DNA from 2 places in the Rhizobium sp. rho-13.1 genome. Region 1 is predicted to be linked to the other one. Evidence: predicted binding sites of a transcription regulator. Region 1 holds the regulator's gene; the other holds the start of a gene.
The links. Region 1 encodes LexA, which represses DNA repair genes until DNA is damaged. Its sites were predicted from a motif close to TGTTCNNNNTGTGTTCNG; they were not measured.
Positions count from the first base shown of each region.

Region 2: EQW76_RS04435 (ribonuclease) is a predicted target of LexA. The motif match lies at 6,396-6,413, and genes of this name have one in related genera.

Region 1 is NZ_SCFL01000001.1:221,133-229,598, reverse strand. Features, by position in the region: gene kdsA (3-deoxy-8-phosphooctulonate synthase) at 1-273, opposite strand, end outside; gene EQW76_RS01355 (VOC family protein) at 270-1,154, opposite strand; gene lexA (transcriptional repressor LexA) at 1,320-2,039, shown strand; gene EQW76_RS01345 (ComEC/Rec2 family competence protein) at 2,020-4,479, opposite strand; gene gltA (citrate synthase) at 4,781-6,070, shown strand; gene lpxB (lipid-A-disaccharide synthase) at 6,103-7,284, opposite strand; gene EQW76_RS01330 (LpxI family protein) at 7,281-8,162, opposite strand; gene lpxA (acyl-ACP--UDP-N-acetylglucosamine O-acyltransferase) at 8,164-8,466, opposite strand, start outside.
Region 2 is NZ_SCFL01000001.1:873,205-881,670, forward strand. Features, by position in the region: gene EQW76_RS04410 (AAA family ATPase) at 1-219, shown strand, start outside; gene EQW76_RS04415 (DMT family transporter) at 378-1,298, shown strand; gene metF (methylenetetrahydrofolate reductase [NAD(P)H]) at 1,672-2,577, opposite strand; gene EQW76_RS04425 (metalloregulator ArsR/SmtB family transcription factor) at 2,579-3,604, opposite strand; gene ettA (energy-dependent translational throttle protein EttA) at 3,783-5,432, opposite strand; gene EQW76_RS04435 (ribonuclease) at 5,633-6,382, opposite strand; gene EQW76_RS04440 (alpha/beta hydrolase) at 6,549-7,481, shown strand; gene EQW76_RS04445 (DMT family transporter) at 7,498-8,457, shown strand.

The DNA.
Region 1 (8,466 bases):
CAGATCGGCGAAGATCTCCAGAGCCGCTTCCAGCCCAAGGCCGCGCTGGGCGGACAGGGATGTGCGGTTGGCCTTGTCGAAGGACGACTTGTAGACGAGCCCGATACCGAGCGAGGCGCAGAGTTCCTTGAGCTTGCCGGCTATCGTGAAGGCATGGTCGCGGCTCTCCATCTGGCAGGGACCGGCAATCAGCGAGAGGCGCTTGCTGTTGGAGAAAGTGACCTTGCCGGGGCCTTCGCCGGCGACCACGTCCGAATTTGTCGAATGGCTCATGCTGTCTCCTCGAAGGCAAACAATGCCCCCTGCCCGGGAGCGGCCTTCACCAGAATAGTGTTGCTCTTGCGTGTGTAGGTCACGCCGTTACCAGCCAAATGCGCTTCTGTCACGGAAAGATCGCGAACGGCAAAGACGATTGCCCGCCCCCGCAGGCCCGGATCTTCACCGGATGGCGCCACCTCATAGAAGGCCTCCATCCCCTCGCCGCTCAAGATGTCGATTTCCACATTGGCCGACGATGCTGTGATGCCAAAGGAATGCGGAGCGATTGCGGCACCATTGCCAACTTCGCTGATGAGCCCGGAAAACGCCTCCGGACTGGCGGAGGACAGTACAATGCGCGAAATGCCGAGAACGCCGTTCGGATGCCTCTCCAGCGCGCTGCGATCCGTCGGCATCGCATTGATGCGCTCGCAGGTGAAAACGAAGAAATCCGGGGCACGCAAATCTGCAGCGAAGGCAAGTCGAAAGCCGGCGATCGATTCGGACCCGTCCGGCATGCGCAACGGCCTTTCGAACTCGAGGATCTTGCCGCCCGAGACCCCGCTGTCGAGAAAGCGCTGCTGGTCGCTTTCAGCATTGCCGGTTGCGAAGGCAATGGAGGAAAAACCATCGTCGCCGACGCGAAACCGGAAAGCCTGGTCGCGCGCGACGAAGACATTGCCGGCCAGCGCCGACGCCTCGCACTCCGAGAGACTGGCAATGCCGAGTGGCTCGAGATAGGTCTTGTCGGCAAAGAAAACGCAAGCATTTTCAGTACCAAAGGGATGCCGTGCATCGGCAGCGACAGTGAAGCCGACCTTGCTCAGCCGCTGGCGCGCAGAGGCTATATCACAGGTCGGCAGGACCAGATGGTCGATCGGGTAGGCTGCTGTCATGGTTTGTCTCCACCCTGCGAAGCCGTCAGCGACCGCAGCGCGACATGATCTTCCAAAAACGCGATTATTCCAACGGCGTTCACAAAGATTTAGTCACTTGCGGAACACATATGGAACAGATAGTGTCCGTTCTGGCTTTGTTTCGCACTTGGAGCACGAAAAACGATGTTGACGCGCAAGCAACAGGAACTGCTTCTCTTCATTCACGAACGAATGAAAGAGTCCGGCGTGCCGCCTTCTTTCGATGAAATGAAGGATGCGCTGGATCTGGCGTCGAAATCAGGCATCCATCGGCTGATCACGGCGCTGGAGGAACGCGGCTTCATTCGCCGCCTGCCGAACCGGGCGCGTGCCATCGAGGTCATCAAGCTTCCCGAGGCCTATAACCCGAATGCGCAGCCACGGCGCGGCTTTTCGCCGAGCGTCATCGAAGGCAGCCTTGGCAAGACGCCGGCTGTTGCCGCAGCGCCGACAAAGCCCGCAGTCGACGACCGCAGCGGCTCCGTCTCGCTGCCGGTCATGGGCCGAATCGCTGCCGGTGTTCCCATTGCCGCGATCCAGAACAACACCCACGACATCATGGTTCCAGCCGACATGGTCGGCGCCGGCGAGCATTACGCGCTCGAGGTGCGAGGCGATTCGATGATCGAGGCCGGCATCTTCGACGGCGATACGGTGATCATCCGAAATGCCAGTACGGCGAGCCCCGGCGACATCATCGTCGCCCTCGTCGATGACGAGGAGGCCACGCTCAAGCGCTTTCGCCGCAAAGGTGCCTCCATTGCACTCGAGGCAGCCAACCCGGCCTACGAGACCCGCATCTTCGGCCCGGACAGGGTGAAGATCCAGGGGCGGCTTGTCGGCCTCATCCGCCGGTATCACTGACCGGTGACGTGGCGTCGGTACCGGTGAAAGCGGGCTTTCGCCAGTCGTAGGCTCGATGCCTCTCCCATGGACGGTCAAGGGCGCTGAACGCGGTGATGAACTCTGGCTTAGGAGAGCTTAAGTTGACCTCTATGGAACCTGTTTTGCGTAACGAAGCGCCGGTGTAGAGCACTGCACCGGACCGACAGCGATCAAGGCGAAGTTTGACCGGCGTGATGACAATGTCGGCGGTATCGCAGGCCGGCCCCAGATAAGCCGCGTCGGAGATAGTCACCAGCATCGCGCCCGTCTCGAGCATGGCAACGCACCAATCGCGACCATGGCAGGCAAACCCGCCGTCGACCGCATTGTCCAGAGCAGTTTCCATTGCTGACCGCAATGTGGCCTGATGCTCCGCATCCATACGGGTCGAGGGGCGGCCACGAACGGAATGGGACGGGGTCGAGTTGTCCGGCGGCAGCATTTGCGGCGGCGTATCCTCTGACACCAGCAGGGCTCGCTTCCATTGCTGATAGATAAAATCCGGGGGGCGTTCGCGGTTGCGCTCGAGGCGCCCCTGCCGGAACAGGGCGACGAGTTCGCCATCCTCCGAAATCAGCAGTTCCGATTTCTGGAGAGACGGTTGGAAGGCGGCGAAGGTCACCGAGGCTGCAATCAGCAACGCGCCGGCATGGCGCATAGGCGTCCGCAGCACCGTCATCAGCAGGAAGCCGGCAATAATGGTCGGGAAAAGTCCGGCAGGCAGGCGCGCGAAGGGCACATTGCCACCCCATGCCGCCACCGTCTTTGCGATGACCATGACGATATCGAGTCCCCACCCGGTGACTAGCCAGAATACGCCGTCTAGGCCGAAAGGCATCATCAGCATGGCAAGCATGCCGATCGGCATGACGATGAATGACACCACCGGCATGGCGGCAAGGTTGGCAACGAGGCCATAGGTCGCCAGCCTGTGAAAATGCTCAATCGAAAAGATCGCCGTCGACGCGCCGCCGATGAACGATGTCATGGCGACGCCTGTGAAGAAGCGGCTGACCGCCCGCACCGGCATCGGTGCCCGGAAAGCGGCAAACCGCCGCTCGCGGGGCGGACGTCCCTTCCATAGCGAATAGCCGGATACAAGGGCGATGGTCGCCGCATAGGACATCTGGAAACTCGGGCCGAGGATCTGCGACGGCGAGAGCACCAGGATGGCGATGGCCGATAGGGCGACATTGCGCAGGCTGAAGGATGGTCTGTCGAACAGCACCGCGACCAGCATGATCGCCATCATGATGAAGGCCCGTTCGGCCGATACCCCGAAGCCGGAAATGAAATAATAGGCGGTGACGGTGATCAGCGCACCGACGGCTGCAATTTTCTTGGTCGGAAAAGCCTGCGCCAATCCGGGAAACAGGCTCAGTACATGCCGGAGGCCGACATAGAAGATACCGGCCGACAAAGCCATATTCAGTCCCGAGATGGCGATGATATGGGCGAGGCCGGACACCCTTAGGGCATCCGTCGTTTCCGGCGAAATCGCCCGACGTTCGTCGTTGACCAGCGAAGCCGCGAAGGCGCCGGTGTCGCCGGGCAGGATCGAGCGGATTCGGTCTCCGATATGGCCGCGCAGCCCAGTCAGCCAGCGGTCGATCCTTTGGAGCGTGGTTCGCTCGCTGGTGTCGTCGACGCTGGCCATCATCAGTTGCGGCGTACCGTAGAAGAAACCGTTGGCACCGGTGCCTTCGAAATAGGCAGTGAACGCAAAATCGTGGAGGCCGGGCAGCGCAGGGCCTGCTGGCGGGCTTAACCGGGCCCTGCCCTCAACCACATCTCCGAGTTCGAACGGTACATCCTGGCCGCGCACAAGAAGGGATATCTGCTCCGGTGGCCGCCGAACGACAGGCGCGTCTGTCGCCAGCAGATCCAGCACGTAGCGCCACCGCCCTTTATCGTCCACTTCGCGGCGCTGAACTTGGCCGGTGATGGTGGTGGTCACGGGCGAGTCCAGCATGATCGTCGAGGCCCGCCACGTCTCCCACTCAGCGAGAAGCATGCCGAGCAGGCCCAGCGCCGCAGCGAACGCCAGATGCCGCAGCATCGGGCTCAGATTGTGTTTCAGGAGGCAAACGGCGGCGAGCACGAGGAAGCCCGCCGCAATGCCCGTCAGCGGCGGATTGCCCGGCAACTCGAACCAGATAATCGCGCCGCAGCCGATATAGACGGGCGCAAACAGCATCGCGCGACCGTGGGCGGCCTCTTCCGCAAGCATGCCGGCGGTAGCGATTCGCCACCCGTTGAGCGAAAGGGCAGCGCGCTTCGGCCACGGCACGGCGTGTTGCGTGCGGGCAGGCATCCGTCCAAGCTTGGCAACGGCGTTGACAGTGGCGCGCGACCGCTCGGCGAGGCCGAGAAATACCTGGCGGTGACCTTGCCTCTCGCGCGCGTCCAACTCTGCCATTCGCCCGTCAGCCCTGCCCGCAATCGTCAAGCTCGGGGTATTTTTGCAACCTTTGCTCGAATAATTCAACTAAAATCGATTGAAATGCCTGCCGTAGGAAGGTCGCTTCTGGAATGCCGAAGAACGTGCTTTAAAGGCATCGCAATCATGGCGCAGGCGCTGCCCAAAAGTTGATACCGCGATGCACAAATACCGGTCAGGGTAACTTGGCATTAGCGTCTGGATCATATAGCTAATCTTTAGACGCTTAACCCTTTGGTGCTTTTTTAAGGCACCAACCCGCCAAATCTTGGAGGCTCTCATGACGGAACAAAGCGCGAAACTGACCTGGGGTGATAAGACTGTCGATCTGCCGGTGAAGGCCGGTACCATCGGCCCGAGCGTCCTCGACATTGGCGCACTCTACAAGAATACCGCTTCCTTCACCTACGACCCCGGCTTCACCTCGACCGCATCGTGCGAATCCAAGATCACCTATATCGACGGTGACGAAGGCGTTCTGCTGCATCGCGGCTACCCCATCGAGCAGCTGGCTGAAAAGGGTGACTTCCTGGAAGTCTGCTACCTGCTTCTCTACGGCGAACTGCCGACGGCTGCCCAGAAGAAGGATTTCGACGACCGCGTCGTTCATCACACGATGGTGCATGAACAGATGACGCGCTTCTTCACCGGCTTCCGCCGCGATGCACATCCCATGGCTGTGATGTGCGGTTGCGTTGGTGCGCTGTCGGCCTTCTATCATGATTCAACCGACATCACGGATCCGCACCAGCGCATGGTCGCGAGCCTCAGGATGATCGCCAAGATGCCGACGCTTGCCGCGATGGCGTACAAGTATCATATCGGCCAGCCTTTCGTGTATCCGAAGAACGATCTCGACTATGCGTCGAATTTTCTGCGCATGTGTTTTGCTGTTCCTTGCGAAGAGTTCGAAGTCAATCCGGTTCTCGCCCGTGCGATGGACCGCATCTTCATCCTGCACGCCGATCACGAGCAGAACGCCTCGACATCGACGGTCCGCCTCGCCGGCTCTTCGGGCGCAAACCCGTTTGCCTGTATCGCGGCCGGCATCGCCTGCCTCTGGGGCCCTGCCCACGGCGGCGCCAACGAAGCTGCCCTGATGATGCTGCAGGAAATCGGCACTGTCGATCGCATCCCCGAGTACATCGCTCGCGCCAAGGACAAGAACGATCCTTTCCGCCTCATGGGCTTTGGCCACCGCGTCTACAAGAACTACGATCCGCGCGCCAAGATCATGCAGAAGACGATGTATGAGGTGCTGGAAGCGACCGGCAATGCCGGCGATCCGCTGATGCAGGTTGCCCTGGAGCTCGAAAAGATCGCTCTGAACGACCCCTACTTCATCGAAAAGAAGCTGTATCCGAACGTCGACTTCTATTCGGGCATCACCCTGCGCGCGCTGGGCTTCCCGACGGAAATGTTCACCGTCCTGTTCGCACTCGCGCGTACCGTCGGCTGGATCGCTCAGTGGAACGAGATGATCGAAGATCCGCAGCAGCGCATCGGCCGTCCTCGCCAGCTCTACACGGGCGAACCGAAGCGCGATTACACACCGGTCGACGGCCGCTAAAAAGCGTCTTCGGCTTCATAAAAAAAACCCGCTCAGGAATGGGCGGGTTTTTTGTTGTCCAGAACTTCGAGCACGATGGATGCAGCTTTTTCGCCGGGTGGGATCTCGGTCTGCATCCGGTGCCAGACGAGGTCGAAGCCCTCGATCATCGCGCGGCGCTGCTGGGTGTCGCTCGACAGGCGTTCCAGCCAGCGGGACAGCAGCCCCGGCAGCAGCATCTCGTTGATCTGCTCCGGCACGATGACATAATCGGCGATCAGGTTGGGCAGCGCAGCGGTCCATGTCTTTATCCGCTTGTGCAGCAGCTTGACGATGAAATCCGTGCTGTAGGTCGAGATGACCGGCACACCCGTCAGGCCGAGTTCCAGAATCACTGTCCCCGACGCCGCCATCGCTGCATCGGCTGACGCGAAGGCCTGCCACTTGGCAGCAGTCCCGACGACGATCTCGGGCTTGATCTCCCAATCCGCAACCAGCTTGCGAACCAAATCTTCGCGTCGGGCGACTGTCGGCATGACGAATCGCATGTTTTTATTACGCCGGCTAAGCTCATCGACAGTCCGGCGAAAGAACGGTATCAGGTGATTTATTTCGGACGACCGTGAGCCGGGTAATAATAATATGGTTCGCGTGTCGGCCTGGTCGAGGGGCGGACGAATAGCCCGCTGCTGGCGCGCGTCGACCAGACCGGCATCCGTCACCAGGCGGTGACCGACGTAGGTCGTCGGCGGCCCGCCGAGACGTTTCATGACTTCCGGCTCGAACGGCAGGACAGCCAGGACGTGATCGACGTAAGCGAGCATCGCTGTGGCGCGATATTCTTTCCAGGCCCAGACGCTCGGGCAAACATATTGGACAATCGGCAGGTCGGGCAGCGCCTTGCGAACCCGCTTGGCCACCCGGTGGGTAAAATCCGGGCTGTCGATGATCACGAGAACATCGGGCCTTGCGGCGATGATGGCCTTTGCCGTTTCGCCGATAAGGGCAATCAGCCGCGGCAACTTGGCGATCACCTGGGTGAACCCCATCAGCGACAGTTCGGAGAAATCGTACAGCGACTTCAGGCCTTGCGCCTCCAGTCCGTCGCTACCGACGCCGACGAGCTCGAGCGGTCGCGTCGTCTGCAGGCGCAGGGCAGCAACGAGATCGGCGCCCAGCAGATCGCCGGAGACTTCCCCGGCAATGATGGCGACCTTCAGGGGCGCATTGTTCACTGGAGACCTCCTGCAGGCAGGCCGCGGTCGATGCCGAACAAAAACAGGCCGGCCTCATTGGCTGCGTCGATCGTTGCCTTGCGCTCGAGTATCAGCGCACGCCCGGCCTCGACAGCGACGCCACCGAGACCAGCAGCCTTGGCGTTGAGGATGGTCGATACGCCGATGGAGGGCAGATCGGCGCGCAGGTCCTGCTGCGGCTTGCAAAGCTTCACCAGCACGCCCCGTCGGCGGTGCGATATGCGTCCCGCTGCTCGCAGGCCTGCGACGCGCTCGATCATCTGGTCCGTGCCCTCGACGCCCTCGAGCGCGACGATGCGTCCGCCGACGCTGACAGCGCCCTGTCCCACATCCAGCATGCCGAGCGCATCGGCTGCCCTGGCTGCTTGTTTGATGTCTCGCATGTCATCCTCGGACGGTGCATGGCTGCCAAGCGTGCCGGTTGTCGCCAGCAGATCGGGGGCGATGTCGTGGGCACCGATGACCTTGCGGCCTTTGACCTCGAGCAGGCCGATCACCATCTTCAGCACGGTATCGTCTCCGCCGGACAGCAGCGTCTTGACCACTCGCGGCATTCGCACCAACGATTGCCAGGTTGGCCGTATCTCGCACCATTCCGGGCGCCGGGCAACGCTGCCTGACATCACGATACGGCGCACATCGTAGCGATCGAAAAGCGCCTCGAATCCCTTGAAGTCACCGACGCCGAGCAGCGCGTGGTCGTAGTCGCTCCAGTCGCGGAGAACCTCGTCCTTCAATACGACGATAACCGGGTTTTCGCCCGCCTGTCGGGCGGCCTCGGCGAGATAAGCTGGCAGAAAGCCGCTGCCGGCGATGATCGCCAGGCGCCCCTTGCCGTCGTTCCCGCTATCGTCCACGTCAGTTCTTGTTGCCGCGATGCGGCGACGAAAGGGCGCGATCGCTATCAGCGGCGATAAAGTCGAGGATTTCCATCACCTCGGCGCAATCGGCAAACTCGGTGCGGATTGCAGCCGCATTTTCGCGGATCGAACCCTCGCCCTCGAACACCGCCTTGAAGGCGCGACGGACCATATGAATGATCGGCCGCTCGATACCCGCACGCGTCATACCGACGACGTTAAGGCCGCCCAATATCCCGGGGTTGCCGTTCAGCATGCCGTAGGGGATGACATCGTAATTGACTGCCGAGAGACCACCGAT
Region 2 (8,466 bases), 650 kb from region 1:
AGAATGCGATCCGAGGCCGAATATGCCCAGCGCGATCAAGCTGGACGCAGCATCATCGACAAATTCATAGACCGATCCTTGCGCGACAATTCGGAAATGCACCTCGCCGCTCGCAGCCATGACATCACCATCGTCGACACCTCAGACGCCGTCGCCGTATCCAATCTGTGTGACGAGCTCGTAAGGCGGGAGCTCAGTGCAAGCTCACGACAATCCTGAGTTTCCCAATAAAGCGGGGGATTGTTTAGGATCTCCTCACCGCCCCCCTTCACCACCACCCACGCCCCCAAACCAACACCCCTTGCACGGCAAGCGGGAATCGGGTGGATGCGGTGGCGGGAGCTGCGATTGTGTTGCTTTGGACTGGAGGAGCCGGGATGGAAGCTGACAATCGCATGAATGCGCTGACCTGGGGGCTGCTTGTGCTCCTCAGCCTGATCTGGGGCGGGTCTTTCTTCTTTGCGCGTATCGCTGTGCACGATGTACCGCCGTTCACGCTGGTCTTCCTGCGGCTGATTTTGGCCGCCGCGGCGCTGCATCTCTATATCGGTGGCCGATACGGTATCTACGGCCTGCTGCGCAGCCACTGGCGGCAATTCTTGCTGCTCGGGCTGATCAACAACGCCATCCCCCACGCCATGATCTTTCTCGGCGAGACCGAGATTGGCGCCGGCCTTGCCTCGGTGCTGAACGCCACGACGCCGATCTGGACGGTCATCGTCGCCCATTACGCGACGCAGGACGAGAAGCCCGGTCGGGCGAAAATCATCGGCTGCTTCGTCGGGCTGATAGGCACCGTCGTGCTGGTGGGGCCGGGAGCGCTGGATGCCGCAGGTGCGCCGCTCTGGGCGCTGCTGTTGCCCATCGTCGCCGCCATGTCCTATGGCCTTGCCGGCGTCTATTCCAAGCGCTTCAAGGGCATCCCCGCGCCGGTGACCGCCGCAGGCCAGCTGACCGGCTCGTCGCTCATCATGCTGCCGGTTTCGCTGCTGGTCGATCAACCCTGGACGCTCGCCATGCCGCCGATGCAGACGATTGCTGCCATTGTCGCCCTGGCCCTTCTGTCGACCGCCTTCGCCTACATTCTCTATTTCCGCATCATGACGCTTGCCGGCGCCACCAACACGTCGTTGGTCACCTTGCTGGTTCCACCGAGCGCTATCCTGTTAGGATTCGTCTTCCTGGGAGAGCGGCTCGGCGCCACCCAGGTGGCCGGCATGCTGCTGATCGGGCTCGGCCTTGTTATCCTCGACGGACGGCTTTTTTCGCGCAGCAGACCGTCGGCAGCAAAGACCTGAGCCACGCCATGGCGTTAATCTGGCGTTAGCATTCGTAAAGAAATACACAATTATTTTGACGTTTAGAATCAACGGCTAACGACAAAACATTAGCGAATCTCGCACAGCCCGCTGCGGTGCAGTATGGAAATCGCTTTCGGGCGACATATTTGTGACATAGGCTTTAAGGGTTAACGGAGGAGGCAGACCATGGGACTGACGCAATCCATCAACGTCCTTCTGATCAGTGCAGCATTTATGTTCGTCGTGACGATGCTATTCATCTGAGACGCCGCTCGCGGCTCGCCGCGACCGGAAATGCAGGCTTCTCTAAGCTTAACATGTGGGTTTGAAATGAGCGCCGGTCCTGAAAAGGCCGGCGCTTTTTCGTGGTTCAAGCAGCAGCGCCGGCCGCCTCTGCGATCTTCGTGCGCTTGAAACCCAGCCGCTCGAGCACGGCGCCGACCAGAGGAGCGCGGTTCATCGTGTAGAGATGAAATTCCCGGTGGCCGCGACGCACGAGGTCCTCGATCTGCTCTGCCGCGACATCGGCCGCCACCTTGGCCCGCTCTTCAGGCTTGTCGTCGAGCCCGGCAAAGCGTTCGTCCAGATAGGACGGGATACTAGTGCCGCACATGCCGGCAAAGCGCTTCAGCTGCGTCAGGTTCTGGATCGGCATGATGCCCGGCAGCACGGGAATGGCGATACCAGCCGCCCGCACCCGCTCCATGTAGGTCTCGAAGACGTCATTGTCGAAAAAGAACTGGGTCAGGGCACGGTCGGCGCCGTTGTCGGCCTTGCGCTTCAGCATGTCGATATCGGCAGCCGTGTCGCGGCTTTCCGGGTGCTTCTCCGGATAGGCAGACACCGAGATCTCGAAATCGCCGATATCGCGCAAGCCCGCCACCAGCGCTGCGGCATTCTCGTAGCCGCCGGGATGTGGCTGGTAAGCGGTGCCGATGCCGCCGGGCGGATCGCCGCGAAGGGCAACGAAGTGCCTGACGCCGGCCGCACGCAACTCATCGACGACCCGGTGTGTGTCTTCGCGCGTGGCACTGACGCAGGTGAGATGCGAGGCAGTCGGCAGTGGCGTCTCGGCGATCATCCTGCGCACGGTATTCAGCGTCGGCGCCTTGGTCGAACCGCCGGCCCCATAGGTGACGGAGACGAATTCGGGCTGCCATTCCGTCAGCTCCGTGATGGCGGCCCAAAGCTGGCCTTCCATGTCGGGTGTCTTTGGCGGAAAGAACTCGAAGGAGATGCTGACGTCGCTGCGCCCTGTGTCCGGTGTAGAAGTCATGTCAGGCCCTCTTTTCTGCGCGTAATGCTGGTTGACGGCTTTCACTGGTCGCGATCAGCAGGCGCGGATCGCGCGCCACCCAGATCGTTACCGTCAGATCCTCGCCACTCTGCTTTCCGGAATGAAGGTCCCTGACCTCCTCGAGCTCCAGTCCGGCCTTCTTCAACCACTCCTCCATCGTCGCGTGGCTGAAGCCGAGGCGGAGATGTGCATGGTCGTCGCGCAGGTATTCCAGCGCGTGCGGGGCGAGATCGACGATCACCAGCCGGCCGCCCGGCCGCAGCATGCGCGCCGCCTCGCCGATCGCAAGTTCCGGCTGGTAGAGAAAATGCAGTACCTGATGAATGGTGATCAGGTCGAAATCCTGCGCCTCGAGCGGCAGATTGAAGATATCCCCGTGCCGCACCGAGGCGGTTGTGATATTCGCCTTGTCGAGATTGGCCCGTGCGACTGCCAGCATGTCGCGGCTGGCATCGACGCCGATGGCGCGGCGGTAGACGCCGGACAGCAGCTGAAGCATGCGCCCCGTTCCCGTCCCGAGATCGAGAAACGTGTCGATCGGCCGGGTACCGATCAGCTGCTTCAGCGCAGCGTCGACATCCTCGTCGGCCACATGCAGACGGCGGAGCTCATCCCATTCGGCAGCGTTGTGGCTGAAATAGGCCTGGGCGCGCTCAGCGCGTACATGCTTCACCGAACCGAGACGTTCGCTGTCGCGCAGCAGGACAGGGTCACTCTCGTCGGCATGGCGCAGCAGCGTGCGGGCGAGATGCACGGCAGCACCATCCTGCTTCAGGCGGAAATAGGCCCAGGCGCCTTCCTGGTAGCGATCGATCAGGCCCGCCTCGCCCAGAAGCTTCAGATGCCGGGAAATACGCGGCTGGGATTGGCCGAGGATTTCGGTGAGGTCGGTGACCGTCAAATCGCCGGCGGCCAGCAGCGCCAGCAGCCGGAGCCGCGTCGGCTCGCCCGCTGCTTTCAGGACATCGACCAGCCCCTCGAGACCAAATTTAACAAGATCCGCCATACACTCACCCAATCAAGACATAAACATATCTTTATGTGATTGAGGGCAATGGCGCAAGTGGGAAATGGAAGGTCGCTACTGTCAGATGCGAGCCGGTGAACCGGCAGTTCAGGGCCGCAAATGAAACCCCCCGCGGCTGCGGGGGATCTCGAATTTGTGTAGCGCGCGCCGGTGGCGATCAGCGCGTCAGACGCTTGTAGGCCTGGCTGCTCGGGTTCAACGCATCGGCGCCGAGGCGGCGGATCTTGTCCTGCTCGTAGTCCTCGAAGTTGCCTTCGAACCATTCGACATGGCTGTCACCCTCGAAGGCGAGGATGTGGGTCGCCAGCCGGTCGAGGAACATGCGATCATGGCTGATGATGATGGCGCAGCCGGCAAAGGATTCCAGCGCGCTTTCCAGCGCACCGAGCGTTTCGGTATCGAGGTCGTTGGTCGGTTCGTCGAGAAGCAGCACGTTGCCGCCAGCCTTCAGCATCTTGGCAAGATGCACGCGGTTGCGCTGGCCGCCGGAAAGATTGCCGACCTTCTGCTGCTGGTCACCACCCTTGAAGTTGAACGCGCCACAATAAGCTCTTGAATTCATGTCGAACTTGCCGAGCTTGATGATTTCGGCGCCGCCCGAGATTTCTTCCCAGACGGTCTTCGAGCCATCCAGTGCATCGCGGCTCTGGTCGACATAGCCGAGTTGCACGGTGTCGCCGATGCGGATGGTGCCGGCATCGGGCTTTTCCTGGCCGGTGATCATCTTGAACAACGTCGTCTTGCCGGCGCCGTTCGGGCCGATGATGCCGACGATGCCACCGGGCGGCAGCTTGATCGACAAGTCCTTGATCAGCAGCTCGTCGCCGAACCCCTTGGAAACGTTCTCCATCTCGATGACAACCTGGCCGAGACGCTCGCTGACCGGGATGATGATCTGGGCGTCGCCGGGACGCTGCTTCTCGGCGGCATCGACCAGCTGTTCGTAGGACTTGATACGGGCTTTGGATTTAGCCTGGCGAGCCTTCGGGCTGGAGGCGATCCATTCCTGTTCGCGCGAGATCGCCTTCTGACGTCCTGCCTCTTCGCGGTTTTCCTGCTGCATGCGCTTTGCCTTGGCAAGCAGGTAGGCGGAGTAGTTGCCTTCATAAGGAATGCCGCGGCCACGGTCGAGCTCGAGGATCCAGCCGGTGACGTTGTCGAGGAAGTAGCGATCGTGGGTAATCATCATCACGGCGCCGGGATAGGCGCGCAGGTGCTTTTCGAGCCAGGCGATGGTCTCGGCATCCAGATGGTTGGTCGGTTCGTCGAGGAGCAGCAGGTCCGGCTGCGACAGTAGCAACCGGCAGAGCGCAACGCGACGGCGCTCACCGCCCGACAGGCTTGTGACTTCCGATTCAGGCGGCGGGCAACGGAGCGCATCCATCGCCATTTCGACCTGACTTTCGAGGTCCCATAGGTTCTGGCTGTCGATGATATCCTGGAGCTTCGAGCCTTCTTCGGCCGTCTCGTCGGAGTAGTTCATCATCAGTTCGTTGTAGCGCTCGAGCACGGCCGTCTTCTTGGCAACGCCTTCCATGACGTTTTCGCGCACCGTCTTGGTCTCGTCGAGATGCGGCTCCTGCTCGAGATAGCCAAGGGTCGCGCCTTCCGCGAGCCAGGCTTCCCCGGTGAATTCCTTGTCCAGGCCGGCGATGATCTTGAGAACGGTCGACTTACCCGCGCCGTTCGGGCCGAGGATGCCGATCTTGGCATCGGGGTAGAACGACAGGTTGACGTTCTCGAGGATTTTCTTGGCGCCGTAAGACTTGTTGAGTCCCGACATGTGATAGATGAATTGACGTGCCATTGCTGGGCTTCTCCTAGGCGCAAGAGATCTGGGTTTGAGCCGCTATGTAAGGGAAACCACGCCGCGCGGCAACGCCGAAACCGGCCTTTCGCCGCATTTGTCGACCATCGGGGTGACGCAATCAGCCAAACCGCCGACGTCCAAGCCTGACCCGCCGCTGACGATACCCATCGGACAACGCCACCGCGCAGTCAGAAATCCTAGCGGCCGACGGCCTGCACCAGACCTTCGCTGCAGCCGAACGCGGTACTACCGGCGCCCTGGATCAGCTTGCCCAGCCTCGGACCACTCTCGCCGGGCGATACCGCATCCTGCGACAAGCCGATGGTGAGCTCCGAAATCACCCGGGCGCTGCCGTTTCCGCGGCAGCTCATCTTGACGCGGTCACTGGCACCCTGGCCAAAACTTTTGTCGAATGCGGCCTTGATGCGTTCGGCATCCAGCGTCTTGCCGACGTTCGCCGCAAACAGCGCGCCGACGGCAGATGCGTTCAATTCATCGATCAGTGACACGGCAGTGCCGAAATAGGCGTCTGCCGAGAGTTTCGTGCAGGTTCCGTGCTTCAGCCACTCATGGCGCTCGAGGCCAGACTGCGTGCCCGGCATTGCCTTGCCGAGAGCGGCCTTGGTCGCCGCCGACAGTTCGACGGCAGGCAGGCTGTCCCAGCCATGACTGCGGTCGGCCTGTTGCAGCGCATCCGGCACACCGCAATAGTTCTGCCGCATCGGCCAGAGCCCGTGCAGCGAGAGGTGGGTGGCATCGAAGCCGTTGGCACTCTCGTCCCGGCACTCGGCTTTCTCAGCGTTGGTAGCGCAGAATGCCGGCTCCCAGCTGGTCGCAAGAATAAACCTAGTCTGTCCATCGCGCGCTTCGGCCGGAAGGGAGAGGCTGCCCAGCAAAACCGGCAGGCAGGAAAAAGCGGCCAGAAGCCTTAAAGAAACAACGCGCATGACAATCCACCCCAGGAACAATAAGAGAACAAGTAAGCAGATCGCATCTTCCGTCGCAAGCTGTAAATTCCCCACCGCCGGATTATCATTATCCTGTGCGCCTCCCCGAAGTTGCATTGCAAAGTTCCAGCCATTGCCGTCAGGTGCACCGATGCGAGGAGATCCCATGTTTCAAGAGATAAGACGGCACCAGAGCCCGACGGGCGCGGCACTTGCCTACCGTCATCAGCCCGCATCGGGCACGCCGCGCGGCATCCTTCTCGTGCTGCACGGGCTTGCCGAGCATTCCGGCCGCTACGGTCGCTTTGCCGAGGCGATGGCGGGCAACGGTTATCACGTCTACGCGCACGACCACCGTGGGCATGGCCGCACGAAAGCACCGGATGCGCCGCTTGGCCAGTTCGCCCGCAGCGATGGCGTGGTGTGCGTCATCGCGGACGTCATGGCGATGAGGTCGCTGGCCTCGGCTGACCACCCCGGCCTGCCTGTTGTCCTCTTCGGTCATTCCATGGGCGGACTGATCAGCCTTTCCGCCGCCATCGCCCATCCCGCAGACTTCGATGCCGTCGCAGTGTGGAACTCGAACTTTCATCCCGGCCTCGCCGGACGGGCTGGACAGCTGATCCTCGGCATCGAGCGCATGCTTAAAGGCTCGGATGTCCCGAGCGCCCTGCTACCGCGACTGACGTTCGGCGCCTGGGGGCAGTCCATCCCCGATCACCGGACGCCGTTCGATTGGTTGTCGACGGATGCGGCCGAGGTCGATGCATATATCGCCGACCCGCTCTCCGGCTTCGATGCCTGTGTATCGCTCTGGCGCGACTTGCTGGCCATGAGTTTTGCCGCACCTAGGCGACGCCACCTCGCCCGGCTACCTCCCACACTCCCAATCCACCTGGTTGCTGGCGCGCAGGATCCGGCGACGGATTACGGTAAAGCCATAACCTGGCTGGCAAACCGTTTGAAAGGATTCGACTTTTCGAATATCACAACGGAAATCTATAGCGAAATGCGGCACGAGACCCTGCATGAGGTCGATGCCAACAGGGCCACGGCGAACTTTGCCGCGTGGTGCGAACGCGTCTTGCCAAAGCCCTGACGCCGGAGGAATGTCGATGCAAAGCCCCAGCCATACGCTTGCCTCGCGGCATTCGTCGGAAATGACGATGGGCCTGACCCTGATGTTCGTGTCGGTCATGCTGTCGCCGATCGTCGACATCTTTTCCAAGCTGGCGGCTGTCACCATCCCGCCGGTCGAGGTCACAGCGGCACGCTTTCTTTTTCAATGCCTGTTCGCTCTGCCGATGATCGTCTGGAAACGCAGTTGGATGCCTGGCACGTGGCGGCAGAGAAGAATTCACGCCCTGCGTGGCAGCCTGCTGGTGCTGTCGATGATCACCTTCGTGACGACGTTACAGGTGATGGAGGTTGCCGATGCCATCGCCATCTTCTTCGTCCAGCCGATCATCCTCACCGTTCTCAGCAGCATCTTCCTGAAGGAAACAGTGGGTTGGCGGCGTTACGCGGCCTGCGTCGTCGGATTCAGTGGCGCCTTGCTGATCATCCAACCCAGCTTCCAGCAACTCGGCTTCGTTGCCTTGCTCCCCGTTGTTACCGCGATCTGCGGCTCGATCTTCGTGCTTTTGACGCGCGTCCTGTCCCATAGCGAACCGGCCTCCTCGATGCAGCTGAACACCGGCCTCTGGGGATTGCTGTTCTCCATGATCCTGCTGGCAATCGGCAGCCTCGCCGGCAATGCCATCCTGTCGCCTGTCATGCCGGACGCCACTGCCGCACTCCATCTCCTCGGCGTCGGCGTGACAGCAGCCGTCTGCGGGATGCTGACACTTTATGCATACCGCGCCGTCCGGGCATCGACGCTCGCACCGCTGCAGTATTTCGAGATCATTTCGGCGACGATCTTCGGCTGGCTGGTGTTCGACAATTTCCCGAACATGCTGAAATGGGTTGGCATTCTCATCATCATCTGCTCCGGTCTCTACATCCTGTGGCGCGAGCGGCGGCTTGCATCCAAGCCGGTATCCGATACATCTCAATCGCTCCGCGCACCCTGATCGAAGATC